One region of the Exiguobacterium acetylicum genome, then DNA from elsewhere that is predicted to be linked to it. Evidence: riboswitches for the same ligand, from Rfam matches in the RefSeq annotation. Region 1 holds a riboswitch; each other region holds the start of a gene.

Region 1 (3,332 bases):
AATCAACGCATTATCATAAAAAAAGAAAAAAATGAAAGACCTCTTAACCCTTGATTTCAAGCGGTTTGGAGGTCTTTCGACTTTAAAAAAATAAAAAAAGAGGTTTAAGGATTTAAAACATAGGGGTATAAACTCACTAGCACCGCATCAAACGGTGACTTACTCACACATGTTTCTCAATATCAGCGTAATGACCTGGGAGAGAAATGCAAAGTCACGAAAGCGTCAGATTTCAAAAGAGTCTGAAACCGATTGTCTTAGCATATTTAAATTGTTCAGGACTTGTCCTGCTCCTACATTCATTACCTTTTGAGGGCTATACCAAATTCAAGGGGGAAATGAACATGTCAGTTAAATTAACAGTCGAAAAACGCGAGGTACGTCCACGCTCACTCCGTAAACAATTACGTCATGAAGGAAAAGCTCTTGGTGTCGTGTATGGTTACAAAGTGGAAAGTACGCCAATCGCATTCGAAGAAAAAGAACTCATCAAGATCATCCGTGAAAACGGTGAAAACGTCTTGATTTCACTAAAATTAGATGGTAAGAACGTTAACGTTCTGATCAACCGTCGTGATATGGATGTCTTCACACCAACAATCGACCACGTCGAATTCATCGCCGTCAAAATGGATGAAGAGACAGAAGTCGAAGCAGACGTCGTACTCGTCGGTGAAGCAGCTGGCGCGAAAGTCGGTGGATTCCTATCACAGACACTCTTTAAAGTAACAGTCGCAGCAACACCAGATAAATTACCAGAGAACGTCGAAGTCGACGTCACGAACCTCGAAATCGGCGATTCGATTTCTGTAGCTGATCTTCCGGAACAAAAAGATTTCCGTATCGTCACAGAAGGCGACATTCAAGTCGCAGCTGTCGTTGAATCAACGCTTGAACAAGAGCTTGAGGAAATCGAAGAAGCAGAAGCTGAGGCACAAGCGCAAGCTGGTGAAGACAACGAAGCGGAAGCTACGGAAGAGTCTTCAGAAGAATCAAAAGAAGAGAACGAAGACAACAAATAAGTCGTTTATCGATACGCCCTTCGTGGCGTATCGTTTTTTTGTGTCTTGACAATAGACAGAAGATTGCCTAAAGTGAACAGCGTATCATCTATTACCATATCCACTAGGGGAGCCCATTGGCTGAGACGATTCACTTCGGACCCTTCGAACCTGATCTAGTTCATACTAGCGTAGGAAAGTGGAGCGATCACATCCAATGACTCCTGCTGCGCGCAGTTTTTCTGAGGACCGCTCTCTTTTTTACGGAGGGCGGTCCTTTTTGGTGTCTCCCCCACTTAAAGGAGGACGAACACGATGCAACACTGGAAAATGAAAGAAATCATGGTCATGATGATGCTCGCCGTCGCTTGCGGCGTCATCTATCTCGGTTGGTCAACACTCTGGTTACCGATGTCTGCAATCTTCGGACCAGTCGGTGCCAACTGGATGTTTGGGATCTGGATCATCGCGAGCCCGCTCGTCGCAGCAATCATTCAAAAACCAGGTGCCGCCCTCATCGCGGAAATCGTCGCGGCAGCTGTCGAGCTGTTCACGGGTAGTCATTTTGGTTTATCGGCTCTACTAATCGGGGTCTGCCAAGGGCTTGGTGCGGAACTCGTCTTTGCGATGACGCGTTATCGCCGCTATGACACCTGGACATTGATGTTATCAGGTGTCGGAGCCGCGATTGGTAGCATCGTCTATAGTCTGATCGCAAACGGATTTGGTTACTATACGACGACGACGTTGCTTGCGACGACTGGCTTACAATTGATCAGTGGTGCATTACTCGGCGGCTTGCTCGCAGCGATTCTTGTCCGTCGACTTGTTGCGACCGGTGTCTTGAACGGATTTGCGGCAGGACGTGCGAAACGGGAAGTCGCATGATTACTGTCGACGATCTCAGCATCCGCTATCCGGGTCAGACGAAATCCTTGCTCGATCATGTATCGCTGACGATCGAGCAAGGAACGACCCTTCTGCTCGGACGAAGCGGGAGTGGCAAGACGACACTGCTTCATGCCCTAGCCGGACTGACACCAGAGACGATTGAAGTCGAACAGACGGGAACCGTTACCCGGTCCGGTTCGGTCGGAGTGCTGTTCCAAAATCCAGAAGAACAGTTCTGCATGGAAACGATCGGACGCGAAATCGCTTTTAGTTTAGAAAACCGGTCGATTCCACGCGCAGAGATGGAGGAACGCATTGAACGCTTACTCACACTTGTTGGTCTCCCTCTCCCCTTCTCGACACCAATCGCGAGTCTATCCGGGGGGATGAAACAACGCCTCGCACTCGCCGCGGTCCTGGCACTTGAGCCGACGATCTTATTACTCGATGAACCAACAGCTCAGATTGACCCGATCGGGCAACACGAGCTGATGGCGTTGATCTTTCGGATTCAGAAAGAACATGATTTAACGATCGTCTTGATCGAACACCAACTCGATGTCTGTTTACCTTACATCGACAAAATCGTCTTACTTGAGAACGGATCGGTGACTGCGACGGCGCATCCGCAGGATTTGTTCCCGCAGGGGTATACGGAGCTTCAATCGAAAGGGATCGCTGTTCCCTCTTTGTATCCGTACACGTTAGAGACGTTACCCATAGATGGACCACAAGCGGCGCGACTTCACGTGCTTCCCTCAGTCGCTACAGCAGGCACTGCCTTGTTACACGTCGCTACATTATCGACGAAAGCACCTTACCCGCTGACCGATGCGACATTTTCCCTAATGACGGGAGAATGGGTGATGCTGCTCGGGGCAAACGGCTCCGGGAAAAGTACGTTGCTTGCAACACTCGGTCGGTTGCTCTCGCATCGTGGAACATATCGGTTCCAGGAACGTCCGGCTCAGCGTTACTCCCGGCGACGCTTTTATGAGCACGTCGGCTATGTCTTCCAACAACCGGATCTGCAGTTTCTCAAACTGACAGTCGAAGCGGAAATCGACTGGAGTCACCGGGCAGCGACGAGTGACGAGCGCATAACATTACTCGAACGGCTGGAACTCGCATCCGTCAAACAGCAGTCACCGCTTGCGCTTAGTACGGGGCAACAACGACGGCTCAGCGTTGCGACGATGCTCGGACAGACGAAGGATTTATTGTTGCTCGATGAACCGACGTTCGGACAGGATGGATTGACGACGCGGCGGCTCATGGAACAGTTGTTGACGGAACAACAAAACGGAACGACACTCGTCATGGCAACACACGATATGGAACTCGTCGCCCGATACGCGGATCGTGTCCTCGTCATGGAGCAAGGGCGGATTGCTTTTGACGGGTGTCCGAACGAGTTGTTTGCTGACATTCCGTTACTCG
Region 2 (3,332 bases), 430 kb from region 1:
CGACGTCGTCCGACGTATACGGTAAGACGATAAAGCCTTCTTTGAGTAATTCTTCAGAAGCCCGTAGCGTCTCAATCGGGTCAGGTAATAACGTCTTGTCGCAACCGATCACTTCGACCTTGACCATGTCGCACATACCGGATGCCCGCGCAAGCTTCGCCAACCGTACGGCTTCTTCTGCCGTCTTCGCACCGGCCGTGTTCGGTAATAAATCGTACTTTGTTAAATCAAGCGACTCCAAAAAATTCGCTTGTTGTTTGTCAAAGATGTCGAGCCGACGGACGGCGAACGTCAAGATTTGTGAGGCGGACGCATCGATTGCTTCTTGCTGTACCGTAGCATCCGTATATTTCCCCGTTCCGAGTAATAACCGTGAGTCAAATGTCTTTTCTCCAATTTTCAGCATGTTTATCCTCCTCCTACGAAATGAACGATTTCAAATGTGTCGTTGTTCCGAACGACCGTCTGACCGTACGCCATGCGATCGATGATGTGTCGATTCTGTTCGACGATGACGAGCTTTTCCCCTAAGCCGAGTTGCGTAAGCATGTCCTCAATCGTTTTAATCTGTTCGATCGTGTGGTCATTGCCGTTAATCGTAATGTTCATCGGACTTCCTCCTTCTGAATCAACCGTAATGTATTTACCAAGACTTCCGCTGTCGCCGGTGCGAGTAATACGCCATGCCGATGATGCCCTGTCGCCATGAAGATCTGACGGGATGAATCGGCGACTCCGATATATGGCAAGCCGGACGCCGTTTGCGGTCGTACACCGGACCAGACTTCTTCGATGACCGCGTCACGAATCGGTGGATACAGTCGTTCTGCTGCTTGAAGCAATGACGTGACCCCAACGACACTGACACCGACCGTCTCGTCGTGCGGCAGTTCGGTCGCACCGATCAAAATTCGTCCGTCTGCTTTTGGCACAAGATAGACAGCGTCATCAAACAGGATCGAGCGTAACGACTGACCCGAGAGACGGACGGCAAGACATTCCCCTTTGACCCCATATGTGGCGATCGAAATGCCGGCTGTATCGAGCAAGGCTTGCGACCCGCGTCCAGCAGCGACCGTCACCGTTCGTCCGGTCCACGTTCCCGCATTCGACTCGACCCTGATGAAGTCATCGCTCTCTTCGATGCATGTAACATCTACTTGTTCTTCGATTGGTACCCCACGCTTTCGTAAGGCATATATCAATGCAGTCGTCAGTCGTCGTGGATCGATTTGACCGACCGCTGGAAACAGATGCTCGCGTCCTTTACGTTTTAACAAAAACGGTTGTTCCCGGTACCCACAATCGATGCCCGTCTCTCGCTCGAGACGACGTGCAAGCAGCGGATACAGACGACGACTACGTGCGGCAAGTAGATGCAATTCCGCTCTCAGCTCGATGTCTGTCGCGAGCATCCCGGCAGCTGCGCGGCTCGTTCCTTGTCCGCATGTTCCGCGTTCTAAGACGACGACGGATTCATTCTGACAGGCGAGACCGTAAGCAAGCGTCAACCCGATGACTCCGCCGCCGATGATGATGTGATCCGTCATACGCGAACCCCCTGGTAACTTAGAATGGCGGCGAGTGGATCCGATTGACCGAGAATACCCGATAAGACAGCGATTCCGGTTGCCCCGGTCGCTGCGATTTCAGGCATGCGTTCTGGTGTGATCCCGCCGATCGCAATGACCGGTTTTGTCGTGAAGGTGACGACTTGCTTCAAGGCGTCGATTCCCCGTGGCGGCACATTCGGCTTCGACGCTGTCGGATAAATATGACCGTACAGCAGGCGGTCGGCTCCTTCCGCTTCTGCTGCCAGTGCCTCTGCTAGTGAATGGACCGATTTCCCGATGACGAGATTCGGAAAATGACGTCGCACATCACGGACACGCAAGGACCGGCGCGTCAGCTGCACACTGATGCCTGCGACATGGGCAACATCGACCCGGTCATGAACCGTTAACTGCTCAGGCGAATAACCATGCGCAAGGAGCGCGTCGATTAGATCCAGTAATTCTGCTGCCGACAAGTTCGGTTCTCGTATATGCAGCTGATCCGTATAAGGTTGAAGGGAGTGAAAGGTCTTTATTCCGTCAAGCGGATGGATGGATCCCGTCGAAATCAGATGTAAACGCATCATGTTCTTCCTTTCCATACGAAAAAGGACCACTCCCGATGTTGAAGGGAGTGGTCCGAAAATGCGCTGAAGCGCTAAGGATATCTAGGATTTCGAGCCACTTCCCTCCGCTAGTACGAACTAGATCAGGTTCAAAGGGTCCGGATACTTCCGTCTCAGTCTGCTGGGAGACTCCCCTAGTGTCTTTTCGTGTTTAATTGGCTTGCCCCATTAGTCTAGCATGAGTCGCTTTGCTTCGCTAGTCCTAGTTGAGCGCTTCCACTTGCTGAATCAGCTCCGATTTCGTCGGTCGCTGTTGCTCTTGGCTGTCGGCATACATCTGCTTTAGCTTCAGGATGCGCATTACTTTAGCATCGAGCATCTCCGGCGTCAGCGTTTTGTCTTTGACGGCTTGCATCACTTCAGCATGAACTTTTGCGTAAGCACCTGCCTCTGAAAACATCGCCATATCAGCTCCATTGACGAGTGACTGACGTGCCGCTTCCGCGAGACCATATTGTTTCGTGATCGCCCCCATGACGAGATCATCTGTGATGATGACACCGTTGAATCCGAGTTGTTGACGCAAGAGGTCAGTCAAGATCGGCTTTGAGAGCGAGGACGGATTCGTATCGTCATACGCTGGATAGAGAATATGGGCGACCATCACCATCTCGGCGCCCTCTTGAATCGCTTCTTTAAACGGTAACAGCTCCGTCCGCTTCAATTCTTCCTTTGATGCCGTCACTTTCGGTAGCCCGACATGGGAATCGACACTCGTATTGCCGTGACCGGGAAAATGTTTGACGACCGGAATCGTTCCCGTCTCCTGCATCCCGTGCATCAGAGCCGTACCAAGCGTCGCGACGGTCTTCGGATCAGCACTGAACGAACGGTCGCCGATGATCGGATTGTTCGGATTACTGTTGACGTCAAGGACCGGCGCGAAGTCCATGTTGAAGCCATAAAAACGTGACAAATGACCGAGCGTACGTCCGACGTCTTCCATTTTCGCAGTATCTGCTCCTTGCGCCATCCGTTGACTCGTCGGTAGACGTAATCGTTGATCCGGTACCCGGCTGACGCGTCCGCCTTCTTCATCAATCCCGACGAAGGCATACGGTTTTTGGTTCGTCTCTTGAATCGCACGCGTGAACGTCAAGAGTTGCTCTTCCGAAGTAATGTTTCCACCGAGCAATAAGACCCCGCCAATCGC
Region 3 (3,332 bases), 390 kb from region 1:
TTGACGACAATGATTGCCGTCAACTTCGCCTTCCAAGGAACGGAATTGATCGGTGTCGCGGCTGGGGAGTCCGACACGCCAGAAAAATCGATTCCAAAAGCGATTCGCAATACGGTCTGGCGTACGTTCATCTTCTTCGTCTTATCGATTACGATCGTTGGTGCATTAATTCCGTATGAGACGGCTGGTGGAGTCAGCAGCCCATTCATCATGGTCTTTGATGCGATTGGCATCCCGTACGCTGCTGATTTGATGAACATCGTCGTCTTGACGGCGTTGTTGTCCGTCGGAAACTCCGGACTATATGCGGCGACCCGGATGTTATGGGCGATGGCGCAAGAAGGGATGATTTCAAAGAAATTATCTTACGTCAATGCACGTGGTGTGCCGATGCGGGCGTTGCTCTTTACGATGATGTTCGCGATGTTATCGCTTCTGACCGCATTTTTCGCAGAAGATACCGTCTTCATTTGGCTTTTGTCCTTAGCCGGACTTGGCGCTCAAGTCGGCTGGATTTCCATCTCTGCTTCTCAGCTCGCATTTCGTCGTCAGTTCGTCCGAAACGGACACGATGTATCCGAATTAAAATTCAAAACACCACTCTATCCGGTGTTACCACTGATATCGTTGACACTTAACGTCGTCGTCCTCGTCAGTCTTGCGTTTCAAGCGGATCAACGAATCGCGCTATACATCGGTGTTCCTTTCTTCCTTGTCATGTGGGGAAGTTATCATCTCTTCGTCAAAGGAAAACATCTATCCGCTCAAAGCGACATCCGTGTCGCCCCTTCTCAACTCGAAGAATAATTTCAGACAAAAAGAGGCCGCGGAGTCATCCACGGCCTCTTTCCTATGATTGTGCTATTCCTTAAGCGTCCGCATCATCAATAGTTCTCCTTGATGGAGCTCCACCTTCGCTTCTGACGCACACCATTCATTACTGACGGTCAAGGAACCTCCGACGGGTACGGGATGTGCATCAAGTGGATATTTGACTCCGGATAAGCTTAAAGTCGACGGTACGAGTGGAATGAACGAAAGATAATGATAGCTCCCTGCTTCGACTGCATACGTTCCCTCAGCCAAGTATCGTACCTCTTCTCGTTTCGTCACGAGTCGTGCCTCTGGATATCGCTTCAATAGATATACATTTTGGACGGTCATGTCGAGCCGCCCACCTGTCGCCCCGATGATGAAGGTATCCTCAAACTGTTTCTTCTCTGAGACTGTACGAAGTGCCAGTTCGAGATCCGTTTCATCTTTCTCAGCCGGATGAACGATTGCCCCTTCTGGTACATAACCAAGCGAATCAAAATCACCGATCGTCAGGTCGCATGTCAGCCCATACGATTCAATCGTCTGAACACCACCATCGACACCGACGATGAAATCACCCGGCTGACAAAACATCCGTAAATCCGGCACTTCTTCTCGCGGACCGGCACAAACGAGAATCGCCCGCATCTCAGACGCCTCGTGCCGAATAACGGAGTAAGCGTGGCGCAGTCGTAAATAGAATTCCTGCTACGATTCCACATAAGATGTACGAGGGAACCATATACGTTGCGTTATAGACGAAAGAGTATTCCACGACTGGACCTTTTGCATACTTGGCAAAAAAGACGATGCCACTGATGACATGACAGATATAACGGAGTCCTGCGCCTAATAACGTCGCAAGGAGAACGAACGCCATCAAGCTTTTCTTTTGTCCATTGCGCGCGGCTAGTCTGACTTGACGCGCGAACAGACCACTTAATCCGACGACACCATACGCAATCGTATAGTCAAGCATCGGTTGAACGATCGTCAAGACTTGTGGAGCGAACATCAATTGAATCGTACCGACAAGCGCTCCCGTGACGACCCCTCCGACGACACCGTGGCGAAATGCCATGACGAAGATCGGTAGCATCGCTAAGCTAATCGAACCACCTTGTGGCATTTTGAATGGAATCAGTAAATCAAAGACGACTCCGAGACTGGCGAAGATGGCAATTTCCATCATCATTTGTAACCGTTTCATGCTGTTTTTCCTCCTTCATTGTACGAGAGGACACAAAAAGGCAGTACGACGAACGCCGTACTGCCTGCGTGCGCCACATCCCTACGTCCGTTTGAACGGAACAGGTTCGAAGGGTTAAAGTCTAAAAGACTCCTCTCAGCCGCTTTTCAAGCGACACCCCTTGCGGTCATCATATTTCGTTTTCTCGTTCTTATTATACGGCAGCCCCTTGACGAATGCTAGTGATCGCTTCCGCATAATCTGGTGCATTATAGATTGCTGATCCTGCGACGAGAACGTTCGCACCGTTATCGATGCAAAGTTTTGCCGTTTCCGGATTGACACCACCGTCAATCTCGATTTCAAATGTCAGACCACGATCTGCTTTCATTTGCGCGAGTGCTGCGAGTTTCGGCATGACACGCTCGATGAAGGCTTGTCCACCGAAGCCCGGATTGACCGTCATCAATAAGACCATGTCGACATCCTCAAGGACGTGTTCAATCGTTGATAATGGCGTGTGCGGATTCAAGACGACTCCTGCCTTTGCGCCCGCTGCTTTGATTTGTTGTAAGACACGATGGACATGATTCGTCGCTTCGACGTGGAACGTCACGATGTCTGCCCCTGCCTTGACGAAATCTTCAACGAAACGTTCTGGCTGGTCGATCATCAAATGGACATCGAGAATCATATCCGTCTTTTGACGTAAACTGCTAAGCACAGGTAGTCCAAACGAGATGTTCGGTACGAACTGACCATCCATGACATCAAAATGGATATAGTCCGCGCCTGCCGCTTCGACTGCTTTGACATCACGTTCGAGATTCGCAAAATCTGCTGATAAGATAGATGGTGCAATTTTAATCATCTTTAATACCTCCGGGCTCGATTCTTGATTTCGTCTATAAACATACCATAGTTCTCATAACGAGAGGACATGATTTCTTGGGCTTCGACGGCTTCCTTGACGGCACAACCGGGTTCATTTAAATGCAAGCAACCTCGGTATTTGCACTCATCTTGTACAGCCACGAATTCAGGAAAACTCCATCGTACATCCTCGATTTCCATTTCATACGGAAAATCAAGGTTCGAGAAACCCGGTGTATCGGCAATCAATCCTTCGGCAAGCGGCATCAATGTGACGTGACGCGTCGTATGGCGTCCGCGTCCGAGTGATTTCGAGATGGCACTTGTTTCTAAATCAAGCGAGGGCTCCAGTGCATTGAGCAATGAACTTTTCCCGACACCGGATTGTCCCGCGAGAACGCTCGTTTTTCCAGCAAGCAACGGACGGACTTGCTCAACACCCGACAACGTCTCA
Region 4 (3,332 bases), 1.1 Mb from region 1:
GAGTGCTTTCAACCGAACTGCCTGATCGTAGAATTCCTTTCCTTGTGCGGTTTTTTCCCGTAGTTGTACGATCGTCGCACCACCTAAAACAGCTTCCTCAACGACCATCTCGATCGCGACGCCAGGATGGTACCGACGATCCGTCACTGCATAGATGGAGTAATCAATTGACACGTTCTGTCACCTCCACCAGGTCTTGCTCCGTCATGAGGCTGATTGCATTGAACAACTCTCGTTTAAAATTACCAAGACCTTGCGCGGAGGCTGCTTGTTCTCCTGCTTTTCCCATGACGAATGTTCCGTGAACAGCCGCCTCAAACGTTGTATATCCTGCACCGAGGAAGCTCGCAATCAATGAAGCCGTCATACAGCCCGTACCCGTGATGTCCCCTAGACGAGATGTTCCTACATGTAATTCCATTTCGCGCGTTCCATCCGTGATATAGTCGATCGGACCTGTCACGACGAAGACAGCTTGGTGTTTGCGAGCGAATGCACGAATGCTTTCTCGGTCCATAATGGCATCTCCCGCAGCATCGACTCCCTTAGTTCGCCCATCCTCCCCAAGTAACGTCTTGATTTCAGAAGCATTTCCTTTAATGACCGTACACCCGAGATCAATAAGTTCTTTAGAAAAGGCAGTACGTAATGTCGTTGCTCCTGCTCCAACTGGATCAAGAACGATCGGGACATTCAAACGTCCCGCTTCACGGGCTGCAAGTCGTTGAGCTGCTTGCATGTCTGCATCGATCGTACCAATGTTTAAGACGAGGGCTTGCGCGAGTCTAACCATTTCTTCTACTTCGCGAATATCTTCCGCCATGACGGGTGATGCTCCAACAGCGAGTGTGACGTTCGCACAGTCATTGATCGTCACCGTGTTCGTCAGATGGTGAATGAGTGGTTTGTGTTCAAGAATGGTCGTAAACATGTGTATCCCTCCAAAGTGAATGAAAATGATGTGTCGGTCCAATACCTTTTCCGAGGGCAAATCCATGACGAATTGCCTCCGTGACATAGCTCTTTGCCTGTCTTACGCTATCTGTTAAATCTTCTCCAAGCGCCATCCGCGCCGCAATCGCCGCAGATAAGGTACAACCAGTTCCATGAGTATGTTGATTATCTAACCGTTCCGATGTGAAGCGGTGTTCCACTTCCCCATCAAACAACAAATCCGTCGCAGCTCCTGAGAGATGTCCACCTTTTAGTAATACTGCCCCTGTCTGTGTAGCCAATTGATGCATCGCCAATCGCATTTCCTCTAGATTGGTCACTGATCGTCCTGTTAAACGCTCCGCTTCCGGTAAATTCGGTGTGACGAGTGTCGCAAGTGGTAGAAGTTCTGAAATCAATGCTTGTTCAGCCTCCGTCCGCAATAGGGCATGACCACCTTTAGCGACCATGACGGGATCTAATATGATCGGAACTGTCTGTTTGCGGAGATGTGTAGCAATGACACGAATCGTCTGCGCATTCGAGACCATTCCGATTTTGATCGCATCGACACGAATGTCTGAAAAAATCGACGTTAACTGGGCATCTACGATTTCTGGGGATAACTCTTCCACCGCTTGAACACCCAACGTATTTTGCGCCGTGACGGCTGTCAGGACGCTCATTCCATAAACGCCTAAAGCTGAAAATGTTTTTAAATCTGCTTGAATCCCAGCTCCACCACCGGAGTCGGATCCTGCAATCGTCAGTACGTGTTTCATATTCTTTTCACCTTCCCATCGAGCAATGTAAGGGAGTCGTGACCGACAAAAAAAGCGTCGACCGCTGTAAAAAAGCAGTCGACGCTATACGAAAGCGTTATACACGCATTCCGGTATCCGTTCGGCTCAACTTTCCTACGCTGGTATTATCCAGTTCAGGTAATAGGGTCGAAAACAGATTGGTTTTCCTCTCAGCCGGATTCCTCCAGCTCCCCTAGTTGCTCAAGTATTCGTTTCGCCTTAACTGTAGCATAGAGAAGAAAAAAAAACGAGCCGAAGCCCGTTTTGATTACAGATATGCCAATGGATTGACTGCATTCAGAGGAGAAGAAGCACTGTATTGATAGCCTCCGACATGTAGTTCGAAATGCAAGTGTGGTCCTGTTGAATTCCCTGTACTACCAAGTGTTCCGACTTGCTGACCTTGAGAGACCGTTTGTCCTGCACGAACCGATAATGAACTCATATGTGCGTATACAGTCGTGTACACTTGTCCATCGAGGAAGTGAGAAATCATGACATGATTACCGTAAGGTCCACCACCTGATGCTGTAATGACCGTTCCAGCTGCTGCAGCGACGATTGGAGACCCGACCGAACCACTGAAATCAACACCGTTGTGGAACGTATAACCATTCGCGCCGCTTGCTGGTCCGAATCCTTGCGACACTCCACCAGACGACGGTCGAACGAATTTCCCTCCACTCGAAACAACGGGCGGGGCAACAGAATCAGTTGATTCTGAACTCTTACCTGCTTGTTTTGCTGCTTGAGCATTCGCTTTAGCGGCTTTTTCGGCTGCCGCTTTCTCCGCTGCTGCTTTTTCAGCCGCTGCTTTAGCGGCTGCCTTCGCTGCCGCAATTGCACGTTCTTGCGCTTCGAGAGTTGCTTGAAGTTCTTTTGCGTCTAATAGTTCTGTCGTAAACTTCGTCTTCCCTTTTCGTAATTTCTTCAGTGTAGCACTACGTTCTTTCATTTGAAGTTTTAACGCTTTCTTTTGTTCAATCAATACTTTCTTTTCTTGCATTTGCTCCGCTTTTTTCTCAACGAGCGCTTGTTTTGCTTCTGCTAATTTTTGTTGCGTTGCGATGTAGTCCGAAATCATTTTATCGTCTTGCTCAGCGATTTTTTTCCCCGCCATGACACGGCTGAATAAATCACCTAAATCCTTCGATCCGAAAATGACTTCTTCCCATTTAATCGAGTTTCCATCGTTCTCTTGGAAGACTCGCAAACGATCACCGAGTAGTTCTTCCTGTTTCTGTAACATTTCTTCGTAACGAACGATGTCTGCCTTTAACTCATCGATTCGAACGTTCAACTGTTCAATTTGTTTATTTTTTTCGGAGACTTGGAAAATCTTTTCGTTGATTGCTGCGTCAATTTGATTGATTTGACGTTGCTCTTTTGAGATTTTAGCTTCTTGTTTTTTGATCGCTTTTTCAAGTTTACGTTGTTCAGCAGCATTTTCAGCCTTTTTTTCTTTAATAGTCGCTGCTGCGATCGGTTGTGTTCCTGTTATAAGTAATGCTCCTAAAACAATGGTAGAAATTAGTTTTTTTAGCATATATCGTTTTCCTCACTTATGTTTTTTCATATTTTATTATAGTATTCAAG

Evidence for each region. A riboswitch is a leader RNA that binds a small molecule or an ion and turns the genes downstream of it on or off. The one in region 1 is predicted to bind thiamine pyrophosphate.
Region 2: it holds a riboswitch for thiamine pyrophosphate, as region 1 does, so the genes downstream of both, K7G97_RS06340 (thiamine phosphate synthase) here and K7G97_RS08670 (ECF transporter S component) in region 1, are expected to answer to the same signal.
Region 3: it holds a riboswitch for thiamine pyrophosphate, as region 1 does, so the genes downstream of both, thiT (energy-coupled thiamine transporter ThiT) here and K7G97_RS08670 (ECF transporter S component) in region 1, are expected to answer to the same signal.
Region 4: it holds a riboswitch for thiamine pyrophosphate, as region 1 does, so the genes downstream of both, thiD (bifunctional hydroxymethylpyrimidine kinase/phosphomethylpyrimidine kinase) here and K7G97_RS08670 (ECF transporter S component) in region 1, are expected to answer to the same signal.

What each region holds. Positions count from the first base shown of each region.
Region 1 covers NZ_CP082333.1:1,664,661-1,667,992, forward strand. Annotated here, with positions in the region: gene K7G97_RS08660 (GNAT family N-acetyltransferase) at 1-54, shown strand, start outside; gene K7G97_RS08665 (50S ribosomal protein L25/general stress protein Ctc) at 345-1,022, shown strand; TPP riboswitch at 1,118-1,216, shown strand; gene K7G97_RS08670 (ECF transporter S component) at 1,317-1,889, shown strand; gene K7G97_RS08675 (ABC transporter ATP-binding protein) at 1,886-3,332, shown strand, end outside.
Region 2 covers NZ_CP082333.1:1,237,394-1,240,725, reverse strand. Annotated here, with positions in the region: gene K7G97_RS06355 (thiazole synthase) at 1-406, opposite strand, end outside; gene thiS (sulfur carrier protein ThiS) at 409-609, opposite strand; gene K7G97_RS06345 (FAD-dependent oxidoreductase) at 606-1,550, opposite strand; gene K7G97_RS06340 (thiamine phosphate synthase) at 1,547-2,140, opposite strand; TPP riboswitch at 2,223-2,325, opposite strand; gene nagZ (beta-N-acetylhexosaminidase) at 2,382-3,332, opposite strand, start outside.
Region 3 covers NZ_CP082333.1:2,057,477-2,060,808, forward strand. Annotated here, with positions in the region: gene K7G97_RS10815 (amino acid permease) at 1-807, shown strand, start outside; gene K7G97_RS10820 (thiamine diphosphokinase) at 862-1,464, opposite strand; gene thiT (energy-coupled thiamine transporter ThiT) at 1,466-2,026, opposite strand; TPP riboswitch at 2,088-2,197, opposite strand; gene rpe (ribulose-phosphate 3-epimerase) at 2,220-2,876, opposite strand; gene rsgA (ribosome small subunit-dependent GTPase A) at 2,879-3,332, opposite strand, start outside.
Region 4 covers NZ_CP082333.1:583,822-587,153, reverse strand. Annotated here, with positions in the region: gene thiE (thiamine phosphate synthase) at 1-174, opposite strand, end outside; gene thiM (hydroxyethylthiazole kinase) at 164-931, opposite strand; gene thiD (bifunctional hydroxymethylpyrimidine kinase/phosphomethylpyrimidine kinase) at 912-1,715, opposite strand; TPP riboswitch at 1,831-1,941, opposite strand; gene K7G97_RS03035 (murein hydrolase activator EnvC family protein) at 2,005-3,282, opposite strand.